Regions from separate parts of the Herbaspirillum sp. C9C3 genome, predicted to be linked through region 2. Evidence: predicted binding sites of a transcription regulator. Region 2 holds the regulator's gene; each other region holds the start of a gene.
The links. The regulator sigma-54, encoded in region 2, starts transcription at its own class of promoters, with help from an activator protein. The targets are predictions, from matches to a motif close to TGGCANGNAANCTGCTTT.
Positions count from the first base shown of each region.

Region 1: a site for sigma-54 is predicted at 1,713-1,730, ahead of HNO82_RS03045 (MSMEG_0572/Sll0783 family nitrogen starvation response protein). Genes of this name have one in related genera too.
Region 3: a site for sigma-54 is predicted at 2,506-2,523, ahead of urtA (urea ABC transporter substrate-binding protein). Genes of this name have one in related genera too.
Region 4: a site for sigma-54 is predicted at 2,163-2,180, ahead of glnA (type I glutamate--ammonia ligase). Genes of this name have one in related genera too.

Region 1 covers NZ_JABFMQ010000002.1:176,713-180,469, reverse strand. Annotated here, with positions in the region: gene HNO82_RS03055 (MSMEG_0568 family radical SAM protein) at 1-98, opposite strand, end outside; gene HNO82_RS03050 (Nit6803 family nitrilase) at 55-1,137, opposite strand; gene HNO82_RS03045 (MSMEG_0572/Sll0783 family nitrogen starvation response protein) at 1,154-1,636, opposite strand; gene HNO82_RS03040 (aminotransferase-like domain-containing protein) at 2,080-3,474, shown strand; gene HNO82_RS03035 (restriction endonuclease) at 3,506-3,757, opposite strand, start outside.
Region 2 covers NZ_JABFMQ010000017.1:80,401-84,157, forward strand. Annotated here, with positions in the region: gene lptA (lipopolysaccharide transport periplasmic protein LptA) at 1-273, shown strand, start outside; gene lptB (LPS export ABC transporter ATP-binding protein) at 276-1,019, shown strand; gene HNO82_RS16030 (RNA polymerase factor sigma-54) at 1,119-2,609, shown strand; gene hpf (ribosome hibernation-promoting factor, HPF/YfiA family) at 2,763-3,125, shown strand; gene grxD (Grx4 family monothiol glutaredoxin) at 3,502-3,757, shown strand, end outside.
Region 3 covers NZ_JABFMQ010000033.1:14,367-18,123, forward strand. Annotated here, with positions in the region: gene HNO82_RS20410 (sensor domain-containing diguanylate cyclase) at 1-1,181, shown strand, start outside; gene HNO82_RS20415 (ferritin-like domain-containing protein) at 1,341-2,168, shown strand; gene urtA (urea ABC transporter substrate-binding protein) at 2,577-3,757, shown strand, end outside.
Region 4 covers NZ_JABFMQ010000008.1:131,019-134,775, reverse strand. Annotated here, with positions in the region: gene glnL (nitrogen regulation protein NR(II)) at 1-471, opposite strand, end outside; gene glnA (type I glutamate--ammonia ligase) at 636-2,051, opposite strand; gene HNO82_RS10425 (rhodanese-like domain-containing protein) at 2,480-2,941, shown strand; gene HNO82_RS10420 (response regulator) at 2,966-3,694, opposite strand; gene HNO82_RS10415 (response regulator transcription factor) at 3,695-3,757, opposite strand, start outside.

The DNA of each region.
Region 1 (3,757 bases), on a different contig from region 2:
TGATCCGACGGCCCGGCCCCGCCGCGCCGGCTCTGTGCACCGGCGCCGGGATCGTCAAGACGCAGCCCTAAGGATTGCAGTTCCGAGATCAACTCCATGGGGGCCTTGCGGCTCGGACGCTGGGGATGCAACTGGATGACGGCTGTCTGCATGATGGGACCTCGCGGAAGGATGAGTGACAGGAGCAGGCTGTTCCGCCGGGAACAGCGAGGACATGGGAGAAGTACGGCGATCATCGATCACCAGGTGCAGCAGTTCGGGGCGCGCATAGTGCCCGACCGAATCCATCATGCGCTTGCGCTTGGTGACCAGTTCCATGTCCAGGTCGGCCACCAGGATGCCTTCGCCGCTGCGCAGGGGCTCGGCCAGCAGCTTGCCTTCCGGCGAGACGATGGCGGTACAGCAGCCACCGCGCAGCGCCTTCTGTGCCTTGGGATCGGGCTCGATGGCGGCGATCTGTTCATCAGTCAGCCAGCCGGTGGCATTGATGACGAAGCAGCCCGACTCCAGTGCGTGATGGCGGATGGTGACCTCCATCTGGTCAGCGAAGATCTGCCCCACCATGGAACCGGGGAACTGGGCGCAATGGATTTCTTCGTGCTGGGCCATGAGGCTGTAGCGCGCCAGCGGGTTGTAGTGTTCCCAGCAGGCCAGCGCCCCCAGGCGCCCCACGGCGGTAGGCACCACCTTCAGGCCGCTGGCATCGCCCTGCCCCCAGATCATGCGCTCGTGATAGGTCGGCGTGATCTTGCGGCGTTTCAGCACCAGCTCGCCGTCGGCATCGAAGACCAGCTGCGTGTTGTAGAGCGTGCCGTGGTCGCGTTCGTTGACGCCCAGCACGACCACCGTGCCATGCGCGCGTGCCGCTTCTGACACCGCCTGGGTTACGGGGCCGGGCACCGTCACCGCACGCTCGTAGAGCAGCAGGTGTTCCGGACCTGACGCAAAAGGCGGCCGCACGAACGAGAAGTACGGATAGTAAGGAACGAAGGTTTCCGGAAACACCACCAGTTGCGCGCCTTGTCTGGCAGCCTCGGCAATGGCCTGGCATACCTTGGCCACGGTACCGAGTTCGCTGTCGAGGTCGGGCGCGATCTGCACCGCCGCCGCCCGTACCGTTCTCTTGTGGATGCTCATGCGCCGCCCCTTTCCATTACAGGGTCCAGGTATCGAGGATGAAGGCGTTGTCGCGACGATGCAGCAGCACCAGGTCGAGCACGTCCAGCGGATTGATGGGGCGGATGCCGGGAATCAGCGAGGGCTCGCCGTGGCCGTACAGCGCCTGCAGGGCGAAGCGGCAGGCGTAGACCTTGCCGCCCTCTTCCATGAACTTGACGATCTGCTTGTTGAAGTTCTGGTGACCGGGGAAGGCTTCGTCCCCCAGCGTGGGGAAACCGCGCTGCACGCCCAGCGTCACGCCCGGACCATAGAGCAGGATGGAGGTCTCGAAACCCTTGCGCTTCAAGCGGGTTGCCTGCAGCAGGTTGACGAAGCCGATCGAGCCTTCGAAGGCCACCGTATGGAAGGTCACCAGCGCTTTTTCTCCCGGCTGGGCTTTGACGTCTTCGAACACCTTCTCTTCATAATCCACCAGGAAATCGCCGGGGGCGTGGGCTGCTTTGGTGACTGCGGGCATGGTGATACTCCTCTCGATTGCTGTTGGTCTGCACTTGGGGAAGTGGTCTGGCGAGTTCGCCGCGACACTGGAATTGAAGGCATCAGTCATGCCACCAACACCCCGTCAATGTGCGAATTGACTGCATAAAAATCCCGTCAATCCTCCCCTCGCAGAATGGAATCCAGCATCTGCGCGGCTTGCCGAATCGGCGCTTGCAGCATGGTTTTTGGGCCATGTGAAGCAATCCATTCAATCGCTCCATACAATCGGACAGCATCGCGCAAACCCTTGTGCACTCTGGCGTTGCGGCGCGTCTTGAGTTGGTGCAGAGCGCTGCGCGCGGATGATGCAAGACGGTGCACTTTTGTACCTGTACGGCAGAGATTGGATGGAATGCAAATTGCATTCAATGACACCAGTCGATGCGGTCAATATTGAAGTCAGGAAACGAGGAAGTTGCCATGACCAAGAACAGCGCCATGTGGGTTCCCAAATTGAAGAAAGGTGGCGGCCCGCTTTATCTGGCCATCGCCAATGCGATTGCCGAGGACGTCGCCACCGGCCACCTGCAGCCCGAGCAGCGGCTACCGCCGCAGCGCAAGCTGGCCGAGGTGCTGGACCTGGACTTCACCACGGTCGCGCGCGCCTATACGGAAGCGCATCGGCGCGGACTGGTGGATTCGGTGGTGGGACGCGGCACCTTCGTCTGCGGCAAGCGCCGCCCGCGCATCCCGCGCTTGACTGAGGGCCGCCCCAACGTCGACATGTCGATGAACATGCCGCCCGAGCCGGAGTCGCCGGAGCTGATGGAGTTGATGCAGTCGGGCTGGAACAAGGTCAATGCGCGCCTGCGTGACCTGATGCGTTACCAGGATTTCGGTGGTTCGCCCGAGGATCGCGAAGCCGGTGCGCTGTGGCTGCGCCGGCGCGGGCTGGTGGTGGAACCGGAACGGGTGCTGGTGACGCCGGGGGCGCAATGTGCGCTGCTGGCCATCCTGACCATGCTGGTCGGACCTGGCGGGGTGCTCTGTTGCGAGGACGTGACCTACCCCGGCCTGCGCGCCCTGGCCGGGCATCTCAACATCAAGCTGGTTGGCTTGCCGATGGACAATGAGGGCATTGATGCGGTGGCCTTTGCCGGGGCCTGTGCGCAATATGCTCCGAAAGCGCTGTATTGCAATCCCACCCTGCTCAATCCGACCACCTGCACGACTTCGGTATCGCGCCGCCAGGCGCTGGTGGAGATCGCCCGTCACTATGAAGTGGCCATCATCGAGGATGATGCCTATGGCTTCCTGCCGCGTGTGGCACCGCCGGCCATTGCCAGCATGGGCAGCGAGCTGACCTACTATGTCACCGGACTGGCCAAGACCGTGGGGGCCGGTTTGCGCATCGCTTATATGGTGGCGCCCGATGCCGCCTCGGCTGCGCGCCTGACGGCGGCACTACGTGCGACGACGGTGATGGCTTCACCGGTTACCTCGACCCTGGCAACTTATTGGATACGCGATGGCGTGGCGGATCTGGCGCTGGCCAATATCCGCAAGGAGTCGATGGCGCGGCAGAAGATTGCGGCCCGCATCTTGCCCGAGCACGGGTATGCCTCGGAACCGGAGGCGTTTCATTTGTGGGTGAAGCTGCCGGGGGGATGGCAGGCCAGTACGTTTTCAGCGCAGATGCGCGCCAATGGGGTGGCGGTGGTGGGAGTGGATGCGTTTGCCGTGACTACTGCGCCGGTGCAGGCTGTGCGTGTGTGTATTGGGGGGATTGCCAGTCGGGGGGATATTCAGCATGCGTTGACGTTGATGCGGGATACCTTGGCGGAGCAGCCGTTGGTTAGGGCGGCTGTGGTTTGAGAGTGCCGGGGCCAAGTATCCAACAATATGCCTATTCACCTTCGAAGTAATCTGAGTCGATCTTTTTTATCTCGTAGACGCCGACTTGAGCGACGCCGACATTATGATCAACCATAAATTTTGCTAGCTGCTTTCCGTCTAGAAGAATGATCTTGGAGCTGATTATGTTTGCGTAATCTTCAGCATCTTTCGAAAAAACTGAGGTGGTAATGAATACCCCTTTGTTTGCACGCTGCCCCTGCAGTGCACCGGCGAATTTCTGGATTTCTGGTCTTCCAACCGT
Region 2 (3,757 bases):
GAGCAGACGGAAGTGTCCAAGCTGTTCCAGCGCGCCCACATCCAGCGCATGGACGGCGACCGCATCACCGATGAAGTCAACGGCGAATTCATTTCCTATGACAGCCGCGCCGAATTCTATTCGGTCAACAACACTGCCAGCGGCCAGAGCAAGCCGGGCGCGGGCCGCATCACGGCCGTGATCCAGCCCAAGAACCCGCCGCCGGCCACGGACGCCCAGCCCGCAGCACCGGCCCAGCCGGCAGCGCGTCGTCAGAACGGAAAGGACCAGTAAGGATGGTAGCCAGTTCGCTGGTCGTTCGCGGCCTGAAGAAAAGTTACGGCGCGCGCCAGGTGGTGCGCGATGTCTCGATGGAAGTGCGCAGCGGCGAAGTGGTCGGCCTGCTCGGCCCCAATGGTGCCGGCAAGACCACCTCGTTCTACATGATCGTGGGGCTGGTACCCTCCGATGGCGGCGAGATCGACCTGGATGGCGCGCCCATTTCGCGCATGCCCATTCACAAGCGCGCCACCATGGGCCTGTCCTACCTGCCGCAGGAAGCCTCGGTGTTTCGCAAGCTGACGGTGGAAGACAACATCCGCGCCGTGCTGGAGCTGCGCCAGGAAGACGGCAAGCCGCTCTCGCGCGATGAAATCGAGGGCCGCCTCAACAACCTGCTGCACGAACTGCAGATCGAAAAGCTGCGCGAAAGCCAGGCCCTGTCACTGTCGGGCGGTGAGCGCCGACGCGTCGAGATCGCTCGCGCGCTGGCCACCGATCCGCGCTTCGTGCTGCTCGATGAACCGTTTGCCGGTATCGACCCGATTGCGGTGATCGAGATCCAGCGTATCGTGCGCTTCCTCAAGGAGCGCGGCATCGGCGTGCTCATCACCGACCACAACGTGCGCGAGACGCTGGGCATCTGCGATCGCGCCTACATCATCAACCAGGGCACGGTGCTGGCCAGCGGCAATCCGGAAGAGATCATTGCCAACGAGTCGGTACGCCGCGTCTATCTGGGCGAGCACTTCCGCATGTAAGCAGCACAGTCGCCCTACGTATCGAGCATCACCGACACCCAGGCATCACGCAACGACAGGCACAGCAACCCGCGGGCCACGCCGCTTTCAGAAAGACAGATGAAACAGTCGCTCCAGTTACGTACCTCGCAGCACCTCGCATTGACGCCGCAACTGCAGCAGTCGATCAGGCTGCTGCAACTGTCGACGCTGGAACTGCACCAGGAACTGGAACAGATCCTCTCCGACAATCCCCTGCTGGAGCGTCTCGATGACGCTCTCGACAATTCGGTGCGTCTGCTGGCCGACGGTGCCGTCTCCAGTTCGCCTTCCAGTGGCGTGGCCGACACCCCTCATGAAAACAGCGGCGAAGCGACGCCCGCTGCCAGCGATGGCGATTCCAGCTTCGAGTACCAGGACAACAATCCGGACACCGGTGTCACCGGTGATGCCGACTGGAGCTTCGATGACGTCGCCCGCAGCGGCAAGTCACCCGATGACGACGATGCCCGCCCGCAGCTGGAAGCCCATGAACTGACCCTGCGCGAACACCTGCTGGAACAGATCCGCGTGACTGCGCGCACCCTGCGCGATCGTGCGCTGCTGGAACTGCTCACCGATGCGCTCGACGAGAGCGGCTATCTGGAAGAACCGCTGGAGGACATCCTCGCGCGCCTGCCTGAAGAGCTGGGTATCGACATGGAAGAGCTGTCGATTTCGCTCAAGCTGCTGCAGAGCCTGGACCCGGCCGGCGTGGGCGCGCGCAGTGCCGGCGAATGCCTGGCCTTGCAGATCCGCCGCCTGCCCAAGATCCCCTTTGTCACGCGCAAGCTGGCGCTGAGGATCGTTGAGGATTACCTGCCGCTGTTCGCCCAGCGCGACTTCAACAAGATCAAGAAGGCCCTCGATTGTGACGACGAAGACCTGCGTGAAGCCCAGGCCGTGATCCGCCAGTGCCGTCCGCATCCGGGTGCCGAATTCGCGCGTGACGCCTCGGACTACGTGGTGCCGGACGTGATTGTCAAGCAGACAAAGAACGGCTGGCAGGTCATGCTCAACCATGAGGTCATGCCCAAGCTGCGCGTCAATGCGATGTACGCCAGTGCCTTGAAGCAGGCCAAGGGCGAAGGTTCGCTGTCCTCGCAGTTGCAGGAAGCCAAGTGGCTCATCAAGAACATGCGGCAACGTTTCGATACGATTTTGCGCGTCGCGCAGGCTATTGTGGAACGTCAAAGAAACTTCTTTTCCCATGGTGCAGTGGCCATGCGCCCCCTTGTGCTGCGTGAAATTGCTGATACACTGGGTCTACACGAGAGCACCATCTCTCGCGTGACGACTCAGAAATACATGCTCACTCCGCATGGTATGTTTGAGTTGAAATACTTCTTCGGTAGCCACGTCGCGACTGAAACCGGAGGCGAAGCTTCCTCCACCGCGATACGGGCGCTGATCAAACAGTTGATAGGAGCCGAAAACCCGCAGACCCCATTATCCGATAGCAAGATTGCGGATATGCTGGCAGAACAAGGCATGGTGGTCGCGCGACGCACAGTCGCCAAATACCGCGAAGTGTTGAAGATTCCGCCAGTCAATCTCCGCAAGTCCCTCTGAGTTTTTCCTCAGTTTTTCTGCAGTACCGTTGCTGTGTTCAGGCAAGCATCCCGACTGATGCCCACGCCATCCGACACGAAGACCGTGCCCGTGGTACAGCTGCAGCAGGATCGATTGCACGAACCTCCAGTGACTTCACGATAGGAGTCTTGTATGAATCTGACCATCAGTGGACACCACCTCGAACTGACCCCCGCCATCCGGGAATACGTGCAAAGCAAGCTCTCGCGTATCAAGCGCCATTTCGACAACGTGATCGACGTCAGCGTGATCCTGAGCGTAGATAAACTCACAGAAAAGGAAAAGCGCCAAAAAGCGGAAATCAACGTCCACATCAAGGGGAAGGATCTACATGCGGAAAGCATCGCACACGACCTCTACGCTGCCATTGACACCCTGATCGACAAGCTCGATCGCCAGGTCATCAAGCACAAGGACAAGTTGCAGGAGCATCACTCCATTGCCAAGCGCCTGCCGGACGACACGCCCGAGGATGCGGTAGCCGGAGCGGCATAAGCCAGGACACCAACGGCAAGCCACCTCGCAGCCTGCAGGGCTGCTGAGAAAGCCAGCCGGATTTCACGAGGAAGGGGCGCGCAAGCGCCCTTTTTCATTGGGGCCACAGCATCTGTCGATGCCTGTGAAAAACATATAAATCATTACGCAGGGCGACTGCCCGGCAAACCCGGCAGTCAACATTGTTCACCGCTCTGCTTGAATGTCTTGCGCAGCACCCTCATCTACTGCCCAGAGGAAACTGCATACGGTATAAATCATTTCCTTGATGCAATTTCCCGCCGGCTCGGACGGACGAATGGCGTGCTGCCGATTTCAACGCGCCTGCCGGCTTTTCCCTATAATGTCGGGCAATCCCATTTTTAAAGGCACAGCCATGAGCGACGTCCAATCCTGGATCAAAGAAACCGTGACCCAAAACCCTGTGGTGCTGTTCATGAAGGGCACTGCACAGTTCCCGCAATGCGGCTTTTCCGGCAAGGCCATCCAGCTGCTCAAGGCCAGCGGCGCCGAGAACATCGTCACCGTCAACGTGCTGGAAAGCCCCGACGTGCGCCAGGGCATCAAGGAATACTCGAACTGGCCGACCATTCCCCAGCTGTACGTGAAGGGTGAATTCGTCGGTGGCTCCG
Region 3 (3,757 bases), on a different contig from region 2:
GCGAGATCCGCTTCACGGGCAACAACCGCAGCGCCGGCATTCTGTTCGTGGGCGTGCGGCCGAGCTACTTCTTCAGCATCTTCGAGGGCGTCGACCTGGGCTACGACTCCAGCCTCTTCATCGTCGATGCCAGCGATGGCACGGTGGTGGTGCAGGGCCGGGATACCAGCTTGAGCAGCGCCGATCCGGCCCTGCTGGCAGGCATCACGGCCAGCCTCGGACAACGCCGTACCAGCGACTTCATCGCCTATACCCGCGCCGACAAGACCCCCTACTATGCGGCCATTGCCCAGTTGCCGCACACCTCATGGTGGGTGGTCAGCGCCACGCCCAGTGACAAGCTCAACGCCGATACGCGCTCGGTGCGCGACAAGATCATCGCCATCGGCCTGCTGTGCTTCGGGGCCTCGCTGCTGCTCTCGGCGCTGATCGCGCGCAGCATCAGCGTCCCCCTGCAGCGGCTGGTGGGCGCCATGAAGGAAGCCGGCAGCGGCGACACCACGGTACGGGTGGAACAGGCCGGCGGCGACGAGATCGCCGTGCTCTCGCGCAAGTTCAACGAGATGGCCGGCAAGCTGCAGCAGAGCAAGCAGGTGCTGGAAGAGCAGGTGGCCCACCGCACGCGCGAACTGGAACGCGCCAACCGCAAGCTGGAAGCGTTGTCGGCCACCGACGGACTCACCGGTGTGGCCAACCGGCGCCGCTTCGACGAGGTCATGGACCAGGAACTGCGGCGCTCGGTGCGCTCGGGACATGCGCTGGCGCTGCTGATGCTGGACGTGGATTACTTCAAGAAGTACAACGACCGCTACGGCCATCTGGCCGGTGACGAATGCCTGCGCATCGTGGCGCGTGTGCTGCAGAAGAGTTCGCGCCGCGCTACCGACCTGGTCGCACGCTACGGCGGCGAGGAGTTCAGCGTCATCATCGCCGAGAGCGACACTGCGCATGCCCTGCAGCAGGCCGAGCACATCTGCCAGGCCATCTTCGCGCTCAAGCTGCCGCATGCGGATTCTCCGTTCGGCTACATCACGGCCAGCATCGGCGTGGCCTCCCTGCAACCGGATGAGCAGACCAGCGCCGAAGAGCTGCTGCGCATCGCCGACCAGGCGCTGTATCACGCCAAATACCAGGGCCGCAATCGTGTGGTGCTGGGCAGCGATGCTACCCGGAACCTGTGATTTCCACGGCCCCGCTGACCATTCTCCCTGACGAAATGCTGACGTCGCCGGATGCTTTGCAAAGTTGTGTCAAGACGTCTTGGGCGGCCCTGAACCAATGTCATCGCGCCGCATCATATCGCTATGCCCACCACCACTTCGAGAAGAGAGGTATAGCAGATGAACCCGAGTCGCCAAGAAAAAAAACACTGGACCATCGATGACATCGACCTGACCCGCATCGACAAAGAGCGGGTGCGGCAGAACGAAGACCTGTTCTACCTGGTGGCCTGCGCCTCCTTCGTCGAAAGCGGTTCCGATCTCTATACCCACAACCTGGTGGAGTACTACCAGGGCGATGCCGAAGTCGAGACCTGGCTGCGCGAGCACTGGGAACAGGAAGAGCTGCAGCATGGCGCGGCCCTGCGCGCCTATGTCGAGCATGTCTGGCCGGAATTCGACTGGCCGCGCGCCTACCAGGGCTTCCTCGATGAATACTCGCAGTACTGCAAGGTGGAGCTGCTCGAACCCACGCGCGCCCAGGAACTGGCCGCGCGCTGCGTGGTAGAGACCGGCACCTCCACCTATTACCGCGCCCTGGCGCGCGCTACCGACGAGCCGGTCCTCAAGCACCTGGCCGGCCTCATCGCCAATGACGAGGTCAATCATTACAAGCACTTCTACCAGTACTTCCGTCGCTACCGCCGCCAGGAAAACATCGGCCGCTCGCGTGTCTTCGGCACCCTGAGCCGCCGCACCCTGGAACTCAAGAGCGAAGACGCCGACTGCGCCATCCGCCATGTGGTCATGGTGCACAAGCCGGAACTGGCGGCCGACCCGGCGCGCGTGAAGGAACTGGCCTCGCGCATGAGTCGCACCGTGCGCGTCAATCTCAAACCCGACACCACCATCAAGATGATCATGCGTCCACTGGAACTGCCGGTGGCCTTGCAGAACATGATCGAATTCCCCCTGCGGCAATTCATGCAGCACGTGCTGCTGCGCTGATGCCCCGGCAGCGCCAGGCACCGCAATGGAACACGCGGCCTGGCGCTCTGCGCTCAAAGTATCGTTCACGATGTGCTCACTATTGTGAACAATCTGCCTCATATCTCAGGAAATTGCTTCGCCTGGCGCAAACCCGCGCCCACTGGCGCTTTCACCGACGCACCAAGATCGCGCATGCTGGAGCGCCAGGCTGGTGAGTGTTGCCGCAGCACCATACGACTGTCGACAATGACGCTCGGCTTTGGTGCGCAATCCTGGCGTGCCTGACAACATTATTCCCTCCTCCCTCCGCTCCCCGCCCCGCTTTGATGCAGACCGCAGGCCCTTGACCGGGCATTGGCACACAATCTGCTAAAGCGACTGGGCAGTGAAAAAATTCTTCCAAAACTTTTCTCGAGGGAGCACCACATGTCACGTCGTACCGTACTGAAAGCCACCGCTCTGGGTGCATTCGCACTGGCCGCATCCTCCTGGCTGCCGTCGGCCTTTGCTGCCGACACCATCAAGGTCGGCATCCTGCATTCGCTGTCGGGCACCATGGCCATCTCCGAGACGTCCCTGAAAGACGTGGCCCTGATGACCATCGATGAAATCAACGCCGCCGGCGGCGTGATGGGCAAGAAGCTGGAACCGGTGGTGGTCGACCCGGCCTCGAACTGGCCGCTGTTCGCCGAAAAGGCGCGTCAGCTGATCTCCCAGGACAAGGTCTCGGTGGTCTTCGGTTGCTGGACCTCGGTGTCGCGCAAGTCGGTGCTGCCGGTCTTCAAGGAACTGAACAGCCTGCTGTTCTACCCGGTGCAGTACGAAGGTGAAGAACTGGAGAAGAACGTCTTCTATACCGGTGCTGCCCCCAACCAGCAAGCCATTCCTGCCGTGGAATACCTGATGTCCAAGGAAGGCGGCGGCGCCAAGCGCTTCGTGCTGCTGGGTACCGACTACGTCTATCCGCGCACCACCAACAAGATCCTGCGCGCCTTCCTGCACAGCAAGGGCGTGAAGGACTCCGACATCGACGAGGTCTACACCCCGTTCGGCCACTCCGACTACCAGACCATCGTGGCCAACATCAAGAAGTTCTCCGCCGGTGGCAAGACGGCCGTGATCTCGACCATCAACGGTGACTCCAACGTGCCCTTCTACAAGGAACTGGGCAACGCCGGCCTGAAGGCGACCGATGTGCCGGTGGTGGCCTTCTCGGTGGGTGAAGAAGAATTGCGCGGTGTCGATACCAAGCCGCTGGTGGGCCACCTGGCCGCCTGGAACTACTTCGAATCGGTGAAGAATCCGGTCAACGCCGCCTTCATCAAGAAGTGGAAGGCCTACGCCAAGGCCAAGAACCTGCCCAATGCCGACACCGTCGTGACCAACGACCCGATGGAAGCCACCTACGTCGGCATCCACATGTGGGCGCAGGCCGTGGAAAAGGCCAAGTCCACCGACACCGACAAGGTGATCGCGGCCATGGCGGGCCAGACCTACAAGGCACCGTCGGGCTACACGCTGGAAATGGACAAGACCAACCACCACCTGCACAAGCCGGTGATGATCGGCGAAATCAAGGCCGATGGTCAGTTCAACGTGGTCTACAA
Region 4 (3,757 bases), on a different contig from region 2:
CTCCAGCAGCTGCGCTGCGCCACGGATGCCGCCCAGCGGATTCTTGATCTCGTGGGCCAGGTTGCGGATGAGTTCCTTGTTGGCCTGGCTCTGGTCGAACATGCGTTCTTCGCGATCGAGCTTGAGTTGCTGCACGTTCTCGCGCAGCTCCAGCAGCACCGGCCAGTCGCTGCTGTCCAGCGGCGTGACGATGGTATGGACCTGCAGCGGCTCGCGGTTGGCGCGTTCCAGCACCAGGTCCAGGCGCTTGTCGGCGAACTGGTGTTCGATGGCCTGGTAGAACAGCGCGGTGAGCTCCTTGCCATTGAGGAAGAGCTCCGACAGCTTCTGTTGTGAGAGTACCTTGAAGGAGCTCTCCAGCAGGTTCTCGGCGGCAGCATTGGCGTAGACGATGCCGCCGTTGGCATCGAGGATGATCACGGCCGAGGCCAGCAGGTCAAGGCCATCGAGGGAAGGAAGCGGTGTCTTCATGGGAGCATTCGTGGTGCCTGGGGTCATGTCTTCTGGCGCGCTCTGGCGCAGTCCTTGATCCGTCCTGACTAGCAATTTCCGGGCGCACTACCCGGCATGGAGGGCATGCCGGGCATAAAAAAAGGGGAAGCAAGCTTCCCCTTTTTCTCCGGATGCGGATTCGATTACAGCGAGTAGTACATGTCGAATTCGATCGGGTGCGTGGTCATGCGGAAGCGTTGGACTTCCTGCATCTTCAGCTCGATGTAGGCATCGATCATGCTGTCGGTGAAGACGCCACCACGGGTCAGGAACTCGCGGTCCTTGTCCAGGTGTTCCAGAGCTTCGTCCAGCGAGGCGCAGACGGTCGGGATCAGCTTGTCTTCTTCCGGCGGCAGGTGGTACAGGTCCTTGGTAGCCGCTTCGCCCGGGTGGATCTTGTTCTGCACGCCATCCAGACCGGCCATCAGCAGGGCCGAGAAGCACAGGTACGGGTTGGCCAGGGGATCCGGGAAACGGGTCTCGATGCGGCGGCCCTTCGGGTTGGCCACGTGCGGGATACGGATCGAAGCGGAACGGTTGCGGGCCGAGTAGGCCAGCTTGACCGGTGCTTCAAAGCCGGGGACCAGACGCTTGTACGAGTTGGTGCCAGGGTTGGTGATGGCGTTCAGCGCCTTGGCGTGCTTGATGATGCCGCCGATGTAGTACAGCGCGAACTCGGACAGGCCGGCATAGCCGTCGCCAGCGAACAGGTTCTTGCCATCCTTCCAGACGGACTGGTGCACGTGCATGCCGGAACCGTTGTCGCCAACCAGGGGCTTGGGCATGAAGGTCGCGGTCTTGCCGTAGGTGTGGGCGACGTTCCAGATCACGTACTTCAGGGTCTGGGTCCAGTCAGCGCGCTCGACCAGGGTCGAGAACTTGGTGCCCAGTTCGTTCTGGCCAGCGCCAGCCACTTCGTGGTGGTGCACTTCGACGGGGATGCCCAGGGATTCCAGGATCAGGGACATTTCCGAACGCATGTCCTGGAAGCTGTCGACCGGGGGAACCGGGAAGTAGCCGCCCTTGACGGTCGGACGGTGGCCGGAGTTGCCGCCTTCGATCTTGGCGCCGGTGCTCCAGGAAGCTTCTTCGGAGTCGATCTTGACGAAGGAACCGGACATGTCGGCACCCCAACGCACGCCGTCGAAGATGAAGAATTCGGGTTCCGGACCGAAGTAGGCGGTGTCGCCCAGGCCGGAGGACTTCAGGTACGCTTCAGCGCGCTTGGCGATGGAGCGCGGATCGCGGTCGTAACCCTTGCCGTCGGACGGTTCGATCACGTCACACTGCATGAAGAGGGTGGTCTCTTCCATGAACGGGTCGATGTTGGCGGTGTTCGGGTCCGGGATCAGCAGCATGTCGGAGGCTTCGATACCCTTCCAGCCGGCGATCGACGAACCGTCGAAGGCGTGACCGGATTCGAACTTGTCGATGTCGAAATGCGAAACAGGCACGGAAACGTGCTGTTCCTTGCCACGGGTGTCAGCGAAACGGAAGTCGACAAACTTGACTTCGTTGTCCTTCACCATCTTCAAAACCTCTGCGGCCGTCCTTGCCATGCGAATCTCCTAAAACGAGGAAGTAGTATAAATTGGGGTGTTGAGCCGTTTTTTTGCGACTGGATCTTTGCATTTGATACAACGGTCTTGCGCCGAACTCAGTCGCGGATGATAGCAGATTCCATGCCACCAACCTTTCAGGTGCGCCAATAATGGAATATTTTAGGGAGGGCGCGGCCATCCGGGCAGCAAGCGCGGTGCAGCACTACGGATAGATTGCATTCTTTTAGTGCATCTCGATAAAAATGCACCATAAAAATGCAATCATTTGACGAAAGCAGCAAATTGCACCAACGATGTGCATGCGCCGTGTTGGGGCAGACTGCTTGCCGATGAGAAAGCATGCACCGGCCTGGGAAAATTGCCTAACTGTTTATATTGTTTAAAATCATTTGTCCGCTGTTCCTTCTTCTTCAGAGACTTTTCCCATGAGCAACGCATCCATTCTCAGTACTGCCGCCCACCGTGCCGCCGACGGCCATCTGCCCTACGCCGGTGCCGTGACACCGCAGGAAGCCCTGGCCCTGCTGCAATCCGATCCCGCCATCAAGCTGGTCGACGTACGCACCCGCGCCGAGCGCGACTGGGTGGGCGTGGTCCAGATCCCGCCGGCGCAACACCTGGCGGTGCAGTGGAATCTCTACCCCGAAGGCAAGCCCAATCCGCAATTCCTGGAGCAACTGCAGGAAGTCGCCCGGCCGGACGAGGTATTGCTGTTCCTGTGCCGCTCGGGCGTGCGTTCCAGGCATGCGGCCAAGCTGGCCACGGAAACGGGTTACACGCGTTGCTTCGACATTCTCGAGGGTTTCGAAGGCAACAAGGACGCCAACGGCCATCGCAAGACCATCGAAGGCTGGTGCCACGCCGGCCTGCCCTGGGTCGGGGCCTGAGACTGCACCACCTGCGCAGGCCCTTCAGGTCTGCAGGCTGCGCGCCTGCAGGGCGCTGGCCAGCGACTGCAACAGCAGGCTGATGGCTTGCTGGCCGTCGGCGTCGGCGCGCAGCGCTTCTTCCACGCAATCCAGCAAGGCCACCAGCTCCAGCCGCCCCATGGTCAGGGCCGCGCCCTTCATGCGGTGCGCAAGCTGCGCCATGCGCGCCCGGTCCCCCAGCAGGCTGGCCTGCTCCAGCGCGGCCAGATCATGGCGGGTGGTTTGCAGGAACAGCCGGTCCAGGTCCTGGCCGTATTCCTGCTCGGGCGTGGCGACCTCGCCTTCGTCTTCGGTGTCGTGATCGCACCAGAGCGCCAGCAGCCGACGAATGGCCTGGGTCTGCAGGGGCTTGGCCAGCATGCCGTCCATGCCGCTGTCCAGACAGCGCTGCACGTGCTGGGCATCGGCCTCGGCGGAAATGCCGATCAGGGGCGTATAGGGACGCTGGCGCTGCTCCTGTTCCAGACGCCGGACCTGGCGCGCCACTTCCTGTCCGGGGATGTCGGGCAGGAAGCAGTCCAGCAGGACCAGTCCATAAGGCCGCGCCCGGATGGCGGCCAGCGCACTGCTGCCATCGGCCACGCAATCGACCTGGCAGCCCAGCCGCTGCAGGCGATTCTGCATGGCGTAGCGGATGGTGACCGAATCATCAACCAGCAGTACGCCCGGTTCATTCTGCCTGGTCACTGCGCTTTCCCTCTGATGCGGCATTTACAGCTCCTTGATCTGATATTCGATCTTGAACAATTCGTTGTCACTGCGCACGCCCAGCTT